Regions from separate parts of the Paenibacillus sp. NPDC101420 genome, predicted to be linked through region 3. Evidence: riboswitches for the same ligand, from Rfam matches in the RefSeq annotation. Region 3 holds a riboswitch; each other region holds the start of a gene.
The links. Region 3 has a riboswitch for cobalamin ahead of ACQKMP_RS26915 (S-layer homology domain-containing protein). Riboswitches for the same ligand answer to the same signal wherever they lie in the genome.
Positions count from the first base shown of each region.

Region 1 (3,281 bases), on a different contig from region 3:
CATGGAAAGGAGCTTCCAAGCTGATCTTCTGAGCAGCACCTAGATCGTAGTATACAGGGATGTGGAAAGAGTTCGTATAATACTCACGGTCAGTTACGCCCGGAATAGAACCCAGTACCTTGCGATCAATCTTGGTGAATTTGCCGGACAGGCCCTCTGCTGGTGTTGCGAACAAGGTAATGTTGAGATTAAGTTCCTCACTTTTAAGGTCGCAATACTCCCGCATGTGACGCACGATAGCCACAGCCTTGGCATGGACTTCCATATGCTCGCCATGGTGTTTGCCGTACATGGCTTTCATGCATTCCGCCATACCGATGAAGCCAAGCGACAGACTACCATGCTTCAGCAGTTCGCCTACAGAGTCTTCAGGAGCGAGATTTTCGCCGCCTTCCCAGACGCCTTCTCGCATCATGAAATCGGATGCTTTAGCTTTTTGCGCGCTTTGGATGTGGAACCGATGAAGAAGTCCTTCCAGCGCAATATCCATATAGTGGTTTAGATCCTCATAGAAGCCAGCTTCATCTGCGACGGTACGTCGGCCTGTTACTGTGCCGTGTGCCAGACCGAGCCGAACCAGATTCAGTGTATTAAAGGAAAGGTTGCCCTTCCCGGAGCAATGATTACGCCCAAAACGGTCACCGAGCACTCGGGTGCGGCAGCCCATTGTAGCAAATTCCGTATCAGGATCACTTGGATCATAATACTGCAAGTTGAGCGGAGCGTCCAGATTAGCGAAGTTCGGATATAGTCTGCGTGCAGAACATTCCGCCGCTTTTAGGAACAATTCATAGTTAGGATCACCTTGCTGTTGATTGACTCCTTGCTTGCATTTGAAGATTTGAATCGGGAACACAGGTGTTTCTCCGCTGCCAAGTCCGTTCATCGTTGCTGTTAGCAGGGAGCTGATCACAAGCTGACCTTCTGGTGAAGTACAAGTACCATAATTGATGCTGGTAAACGGAATTTGCCCACCGGATCGGCTGGACATGGTGTTGAGATTATGTACCATACTTTCAGCCGCTTGCAGGGTTTCGATTTCGGTTTCCTTTAGTGCAAAACGAAACGCTTTTGGATATAACTCCGCCAGATCGATCCGGCTCATTGTAATCTCGCCCAAAGAATCATTAGCTTGTCCCTCATCAAAATAATCCAGACCCTTGCGGAACAGCTTAGCGAAGGATTTGGTTACATAAGGTGCTAGATCATAGTCGAGTTTATTGGCGGATACGCCGCCATATTGAGCATTTTGCTGGGATTGAAAAATAATTGCTACCAGTGACATAGCTGTCATTATGGAGTTCGGAGGACGAACACTGCCGTTGCCGGTGTTGAAGCCTTCGCGGAGAAGCTTATCGAACGGGATGAAAATGCAGTTAGTCGTTCCGATTGCGTATTGATCCAGATCATGCACATAGACGACATTGTCATCAATGGCTTGCACTAGCTGCGGCGGCATCGTAAAGTTGCGGGCGTACCATTTTGAATATTCACTGCCGAACTTGCTCATTTTACCGGAGAAACTCTCTCCGTTCAAATTGGCATTCTCGCGCAGCAGGTCCAAATCCCGGCTGTCGATAATATCGCGTCCTAAATCAATGAGCTCTTCTAAAAGAACTTCTCGTGCATTTGTTGTACCGTTAAATTGTCTCTCCAACAACGTCATTGTATAGCTCTCCTCTCAGTCTATCGTCCTATCATTAAGAAGTGGGGCCGCATAAGCGGCCGTATATTCATTGTGATCTCATAAAAAAAGCATCCTCTAGCGAGGATGGCAGAAAATGCCCGATGCGTTATGTAAATATCCACACAGATATTTGCAGTGGTCTCTAAGAAGATGACCGCATGCGGACACCGTTCCTGTTCCTCGCAGGCACTCATAGTTGGTGTCGTCGAAACAGGCAGGTCTCCTGGCTTCCGTAGGACCTCTCAGCGCCTTCCCAAGGGGGCTCTTACCCCTCAGTGGCTTCTGCCAGGAGATCTGCCCATCTTAAGCTTAAAAAAGCTTGTAAGGGGCATCCGGTTACAGTGGCGGGACCGCAGCGGATTTTCACCGTACTTCCCTATTAAGCTCTAATTCCGATAAAGGATCAAAGCGCCTGTCTCCACTATATTTTGTTGTCGTTAGATAAAAATAACCCAAGATGTTGTGTTTGTAAATAGTTTTTTAGAAAACCCGCGTGGGGAGCGGGTTCTTCAAAAGTACTCCACAAATGATCCACAGGCTGTCCATAAGTAATCCACAATTGATCCACAGGCATATGAAAAATGATTCATAAATTGTCCGAAAAGATGCCACAAAGAGTCCATAAATGTAGTGCAGATGACCCTAGAATTCATGTTAGAAAAAATACTTGTGGCGAAAGTCATATTTCGGAGAATTTTGGGGAAAGAAGAAGGGGCATAATAAAGCTGAGATCATTTGTGGGAGAGCGGTGGAGTTGTTACAATAGAAGGAGACACATACTTTAAAATTCCGAGGAGGTATTCCCATGCCTATTGCTGAAGTAACCGTTATTCCGATTGGAACAGGTAGTACGAGCCTTAGCAGCTATGTTGCGGATATGCAGCGAGTGCTGAAGACGGTAGAAGGGATTACTTATGAGCTTACATCCATGGGTACAATCATCGAAGGGCCTCTTCAGCGTATTTTTGCTGCAGTCGAAGCGCTGCACGAGTCTCCTTTTTCCGCAGGTGCAGAGCGTGTCTCTACCTCACTTAAAATAGACGACCGCCGCGATAAACCCTCCACTAGCCGTGGAAAGCTGGAGTCTGTGGAGCGTAAACTACAGGTGGAATAGCAGTTCGGGAGAGTAGGGAAATAGGGAGAAATAGGCTTGCGTTTCTGGCTGAAAGTTGTATAATATTTTTTGTTTGACAGAAAAATCGGCTTAAGCTGGTGTAGCTCAGGGGTAGAGCAACGCACTCGTAATGCGTAGGCCGGGGGTTCAATTCCCTTCACCAGCATCCCAAAAAACCATATTTGGCGCGGATTCTTGAAGTTTGGGGAGTCGCGCTTTTTTGTTTCTTCTACCATTCTTCTACCGAAAGAGTGTCTTTTCCGCTTGTAATGGAGTCCCCAACGACCGGGGCCAAAAGGCAAAAAAACTGCATGTGGTGCGTGAGAGCAACATACCTGCAGTACTCACGGAGAATTTATTTTTGGATGTGGCAACCGACGCTGCCAAACTCAAAAAAGATGTGGTTATCCAAGCAATCATTGATAGCCATGTGATCGGGATTGCAAAGTACCTAGGGCTGAAAAAGAAGGAAACAGCGAA
Region 1 covers NZ_JBNNSE010000004.1:384,616-387,896, forward strand. Annotated here, with positions in the region: gene ACQKMP_RS19570 (anaerobic ribonucleoside triphosphate reductase) at 1-1,666, opposite strand, end outside; cobalamin riboswitch at 1,884-2,118, opposite strand; gene ACQKMP_RS19575 (MTH1187 family thiamine-binding protein) at 2,493-2,801, shown strand; tRNA gene ACQKMP_RS19580 (tRNA-Thr) at 2,896-2,967, shown strand; gene ACQKMP_RS19585 (N-acetylmuramoyl-L-alanine amidase) at 3,022-3,281, shown strand, end outside.
Region 1: linked by a shared signal. The riboswitch ahead of ACQKMP_RS19570 (anaerobic ribonucleoside triphosphate reductase) and the one ahead of ACQKMP_RS26915 (S-layer homology domain-containing protein) in region 3 are both predicted to bind cobalamin.

Region 2 (3,281 bases), on a different contig from region 3:
TTATTGTTGATGATATGTGGTTAAAATCGACAGAGTTATTTGGACAATATACGGCCAATACGTTCAAAGTGGTTATACAGCTGGGGTCAATATTAGCAGTTGTAGTTATTTTTAGAAATAGGTTCATTGAATTGCTGGGCTTAAAGCGCTTCAGCCGCAAGCAGTTGGATCCTGTAACCGAGCAACAACCACAGCTTGAAAAAGGCGGCCACCTTAAGCTTACACAGGTGCTTGTAGGTTTAGTGCCAGCAGGCGTGCTGGGGGTTCTGTTTAATGATTATATTGACGAGCATTTATTCTCTACATCCACCGTGTTAATCGGTCTAGTAGTCGGTGCTGTATTAATGATTATTGCGGATCTATTCGGACCAAAGAAGATTCAAACGGAGAGTGTCGATCAGATTACATATAAGCAGGCGCTAGGTGTTGGTCTGGTCCAGTGCTTCTCCTTGTGGCCGGGATTTTCTCGTTCCGGGTCGACGATTTCTGGTGGTGTTCTTCTGGGTATGAGTCATCGCGCTGCTGCTGATTTCACGTTTATTATGGCTGTTCCAATCATGGCAGGCGCCAGTTTACTCTCACTGATGAAGAACTGGCAATATTTCACCATCGATGCCCTGCCGTTCTTCATTGCAGGCTTTATCAGTGCCTTTGTATTTGCACTATTATCAATGCGTTTCTTCTTGAAATTGATCAACCGGATTAAGCTTTTACCATTTGCTATATATCGCATAGTACTTGCTGCAGTAGTATATTTCGTGTTTTTCTAAATCCGTTATAAGGAATCGATATAACAGAAGCCCCCGTAATCTATTGCAGATGACGGGGGCTTTCACGTATGATGACATCAGATTTAAGACACTCACTTTATCCTTATAATTCTCGCATAAACGCTTACCGTCCTTAAAAGGACGCTGAAGGCGTTTTAGCTTATGGATGATAAGAAAGTATAAGTATCACGAAATACTTTCTTATAATTCTCGCATAAACGCCTACCGTCCGTATAAGGACACCGAAGGCGTTTTAGCTTGACAATATCGGAGACAGGTGCTTGCCGGAAATTAGTAATTCGGTAGGCTTAATAGGGAAATTCGGTTTGAAGCCGATGCGGTCCCGCCACTGTAACGGAAGAGTCCATAGCAACATATGTCACTGGCAATTTACTACTGCTGGGAAGACTGCTAAGGATGCTGACACCGCTAGCCAGGAGACCTGCCTGTTTCAACAGCACTGCTTCACCTACGGAGGATAGGAAGGTGTTAGACGTTAACCATAGGTATATTATGGGCGTCTTTCCCTTTGACTTTTTTAGGGAAGGGCGCTCTTTTTTATAGGAATGCAAGTGATATCGAGTCCAAAATAAGAAGATGGAGAAGGGGAGCTGCAAAGTGACGAACAAAGTAAAAGTAAGCAATCTTGGCTATCCAAGAATCGGAAAAAACCGCGAGTGGAAGAAAACGTTGGAAGCCTTCTGGGCGGGAAAAATAAATGAGGAAGCGTTCCGTACTGAAATGACAGGAATTCAGCTTCAGCATTTGAAGACTCAGCAGGAGGCAGGAATTGATTTAATTCCGGTAAATGATTTTACGTTCTACGATCATGTGCTAGATACAGCTGTAATGTTCGGGATCGTACCTCCACGTTATGCGTATGATGGTGGCGATATTGGGCTTGATCTTTATTTTGCGATGGCTAGAGGAAATGCTGAGGCTACCGCTTGCGAGATGACTAAATGGTTCAATACGAACTATCATTACATCGTTCCAGAGATCGGTGCACAAACGCCGCGTCTGACCGAGAATAAACCATTGGCTGCTTATCGTTTTGCCAAGTCCCAAGCGGGAATTGAGGGTAAACCTGTGGTTTTAGGCCTTTATACATTCCTTAAGTTGTCAAAAGGTTTTGCATCTGCGGATATTGCGAAGATTGCTGCTCGGTTTCTTCCGGTTTACGTTCAGCTGTTGCAGGAACTGAAGCAAGAAGGAGTAAGCTGGGTACAAATTGATGAACCAGCGATTGTTACAGGAATTAATGAATCAGAATTATCCTTACTTAACTCGATTTACACAGAAATTGCTGAATCCGTGCCTGGATTAAATATTATTCTGCAGACTTACTTTGAAGCTGCTGAACCGCTGGAGGCACTGTTCAAGCTTCCGGTACAAGGTTTAGGTCTTGATTTTGTCCATGATGGCGGGACGAACCTGGCATCGATTGAACGTCTTGGCTGGCCTGAGGATAAGTGGCTGGGAGCGGGTATTATTGATGGACGCAACATCTGGCGCTCAGATCTGGATGCTAAGCTGCAGCTAATCGAGAAGCTGAGTGTACATGTATCACTTGATCGTCTTATTATACAGCCTTCTTGCAGTTTGCTGCATGTTCCGGTTACTGTTCAGGGTGAGGTGAAGCTGAAGGCCACCGTCAAGGCTGCTTTAGCTTTTGCTGATGAGAAGCTTAGAGAGCTTGGCCTGCTTGCTGCAGCCTTAGAGGGTACAGCAGAAGCTGCTGCTGCGTTGACGGCCAGTCGTGAAGCCCTTACTGCCTTCCGTGCACTTCCTGAACGCGGTCGTAAGGATGTGGCCGAGCAAGTTCTCGGACTTACAGATTTACCAGACCAACGTAGCCTACCTTTTGCTGAACGCCTGAAGGTGCAGCAGGAGAAGTGGCAGCTGCCACTTCTGCCAACGACAACAATCGGAAGCTTTCCACAGACTGTAGAAGTGCGCCAGGCAAGGTTGAAATGGCGTAAAGGCGTATGGAATCAAGAGCGTTACGACGGGTTCGTTCGTGAGCAGATTGCAGATGCAATCACTTTCCAAGAAAAGCTGGGTCTGGATGTACTCGTGCATGGTGAGTTCGAAAGAACCGATATGGTGGAGTTTTTCGGGGAGAAGTTGGATGGTTACTTATTTACTAGCAATGGCTGGGTTCAATCCTACGGATCACGCTGCGTTAAGCCACCAGTTATTTATGCGGATATAGCTTTTATCCAGCCTATGACTGTAAAAGAAAGCGTCTATGCTCAGTCGTTAACTTCCCTTCCTGTTAAAGGCATGTTGACTGGTCCTGTTACAATTCTCAATTGGTCTTTTGTACGTGATGATCTTAGTCGGGAAGCAGTAGCGAATCAAATTGCCTTAGCGCTCCGTCATGAAGTTAAAGCTTTGGAGGATGCAGGCATAGAGATGATTCAAGTAGATGAACCGGCTATCCGTGAAGGACTTCCTTTGAAGGCTGAAGATCATGAGGCATACTTGAATTGGGCGGTGAAGTCGTTC
Region 2 covers NZ_JBNNSE010000002.1:226,210-229,490, forward strand. Annotated here, with positions in the region: gene ACQKMP_RS09790 (undecaprenyl-diphosphate phosphatase) at 1-770, shown strand, start outside; cobalamin riboswitch at 1,029-1,234, shown strand; gene metE (5-methyltetrahydropteroyltriglutamate--homocysteine S-methyltransferase) at 1,368-3,281, shown strand, end outside.
Region 2: linked by a shared signal. The riboswitch ahead of metE (5-methyltetrahydropteroyltriglutamate--homocysteine S-methyltransferase) and the one ahead of ACQKMP_RS26915 (S-layer homology domain-containing protein) in region 3 are both predicted to bind cobalamin.

Region 3 (3,281 bases):
TAAGGCGCAAGTGCTTGCATCGTCATTCCAGTGATATCGGTATCGGCTTTAGTACCAAATAACGCCCATCCACCAGTTGGTGCTTCTTTTTCTAAAATATACTGAACTAGTTTTTCTCTTGTGGTTTGATCTGTAACGCCTTCTACTACAGGAATATCATAGTTATGACTATCTAAGGCAATCAGCGCAAATATGGGACCATTAAGCCCTTGCTTCTGAACATATTGAAAATCTGCAAGTGCATTTCTTAAATCATGCCCTGCAACATTCGTGATATCTTTTCCGATCGAGGTAAGTCCTAGAATCGCTCTGGAATGCTCTGTGCTTTTAGAAGGGTCGAGTTTTCCATCCTTCATTAGCTTAGCTACTTCAGCAGCTACATTATTATAATAAAGATTGTAATAGCCACTTGGAACCTCGAAGTTGGCCCGTGCTAGAGAAAGAATCGACCATTCCCCGCTACCTGTTCCAAAAGACGGATTTTTTACAGTGTTTAGGATATAGGCAAGGTTTTTATTTAATTGTTGTTTGGCTACAACAGTAGTAGGTTGTTCAAATGGAACATCATTCATGTCATAGAGACGGTTGCTATTATTGATCAGACGATCATAGGATACGAGCGCATATGTACCTTGATCCGTAGCCATAGCGTCTACTTTACCGGTGAGAATATGCTTGAATCCACCATCCGGCCCAGAGAAGCTAAGTAAAGCATCTATAAGTGAATTTCCTTCTTTAATAAACCTAGGGTCACTGTGCGGATCTACGCCTACGCCAGTTAAGGCAACAACAACCTGTGCAATGCTCTCACTGCTTGTGCTTCCCCAGCTTGTAAATCCGCCTTGAGCATTTTGTACACTCGATAACCATGCAATCGCCCGATCCACGGCAGCTTTTACATTAGGATCCTTTGCGTAATAAGGCGCAAGTGCTTGCATCGCCATCCCGGTCATATCGACGTCGGCTTTGGTTATACCTAAAGCCCAGCCCCCGGCATCTGCTGCACCTTTTTTAACTTCTCTATCTAAGATGTACTGAACCAGGTTTTCTCTTGTGCTTTGATATATAACTCCCTTCTCATCAGGATCAGGGAATAATACTGGAATCTCATAGTTATGACTATCTAGTGCAATCAGAGCAAATATGGGACCGTTGTTCCCTTGCTTCTGAATATATTGATAATCAGCTAGTGCATTTCTTAGATCATGACCTGCAACATTCGTGATATCTTTTCCGATAGAGGTAAGTCCTAGAATGGCTCTGGAGTTCTCTGTGCTTTTACTAGCGTCGAGTTTTCCATCCTTAATTATCGTTGCTATTCGCGTAGCTACATTGTTGTAATAGAGATTGTAATAACCGTTAGGTACTTTGTAGTTCGCACGTGCTAGAGAAAGAATCGACCATTCTCCGCTACCTGTTCCAAATGAAGGATTCTTTACGGTGTTAACGATGTAGGCCAAGCTTTTATCTAACTGTTCTTTAGCAGTGATTTTATAAGTAACCTGATAGGTTACATTATCTGCTTTGTTTCCTGCGCCATCTATAGCTGTTACTGCGATTACGTTACTACCTGGGTTTAGAGATGCTTTGTACTCACCATTAGTAGCTGACAGAACGACTTGGTTCAGCTTTACTACTGGAATAATGTCTTTATAGACATTGTCTGTAACCACTACTTTGAAGCTCACATCTTTACTGGATACTTCCTGTTTATCTTGTATACCTTCTATTGAAATCGTAGGCTTCTCTGTATCTGGCTCTTGTACTAGCGCATTAATCTGCTCTACTAGAGCTTGATCAACCTCTGTTGTTACAACTGCACTATCGGCAATTGCTTCATTCGCATGAGCCGGGATTACGCTTGTAGAGAACGTCGTGATAAATACTGCTACAATAAGTAACCAAGCTAAAAACTTATTTTTCTTCATGTTTCCATAACCCTTCCCTTCTCTTCCTATGTTAAAAAACAGAATAAACTTTCATAGCACTACAAAAAAACCACTCAACATACGTCAAGAGGTTTAAGATAGTGAACCGCAACAATAGCAGGCATATACTATATCAAACACCTCTCTATCGCTCGTAGAGTTTAACGGTGTATTAGAAACAGGCAGATATTCTGGCTCAAGTATCATCACCCTTGCTACCTTCCCAGTTTCCCAGTGGCACCTTGCAAGGACTCCTCTTTCACAGCGGCGGGACCGCGCGGGATTCACACCCGCTTTCCATTTAACCAATCTATGATTGTAATTCCGAAACATTCATAATTGGCACCTATTGCTAATATTAATTTTTCATGCTTCATCATATCTAATATAGTTGCTTTTGTCATGCAATATTTGTTTTTTGTATAACGAGTAGTTAGCGATAATCCTATTGAATATCAAATCATTCTAACCACAATATATTCTTTTTCTCTCAGCTCAAAACCATCCTCCAGTGACAAAAAGGCCAAATCAAAGATTCGATCATACTTTTTATTACGTGGGAGTCCTTCTTCCTCAGCCCAGCATGTATAGAGCTCGAACTCGGCACCAGATACCCCATAATCTGTCATAAGCCTAAATAACTCCCGACAACACTTGAGTGAGGCGTTATACGATCCCGGTAGAGTATCTTTTAGCTTAGGGGATACAGAGAAGCCGCCCCAATTCGGTGAAATCCGGTACACATACGGACTCCGAAAATGCTTGCGAATCTCATCGTTCCAATACCCAAGTTCCTCTATAAAAATACCCGCTGCATCTTCTTCCGAGTCATATACAAGACAGTCCTCATCTCTTAAATGAGATAGATCTGCGATGTCATCCAAAGGAATTATGCCTTGCAGGCGCAGAGCCTCTCTTTGTTTCTTATACTCCGGGGAATTTTTCACTTCATTATATGTCTTTGCTGACGGTACACTGCCTCTTTCTCCTAATGGAAGCTCTGTAGCCGAGCCTATGTAATGAAATCTGCTCACTGGATTGCCCTCCATAACTTTGGAATCACTGCAAATCACTAATTCATATATGAATTTACCACAAATTAGTAAGGTACTCGTTGAAATTATTCTATGTTAGGGTATTTGGTAAGCGTTTACAACGAATTCATGGAGGTGTACGTATTCATCTAAGCACCAAAGTACTAAGGAAGGTCAGGTTTAAGCATCCTCAAAAATGATCTTACAAAGGAGAATTCAATGACTACTCGAATCCAGAAATCATTCTTATCATTGACCCTTGTCACCGCTCTTCTGCTCTCTTTGTTCTCATCCATTGCCGCCGCTGCCACTAAGGACG
Region 3 covers NZ_JBNNSE010000009.1:35,592-38,872, forward strand. Annotated here, with positions in the region: gene ACQKMP_RS26915 (S-layer homology domain-containing protein) at 1-1,928, opposite strand, end outside; cobalamin riboswitch at 2,093-2,293, opposite strand; gene ACQKMP_RS26920 (hypothetical protein) at 2,384-2,962, opposite strand; gene ACQKMP_RS26925 (cellulase family glycosylhydrolase) at 3,182-3,281, shown strand, end outside.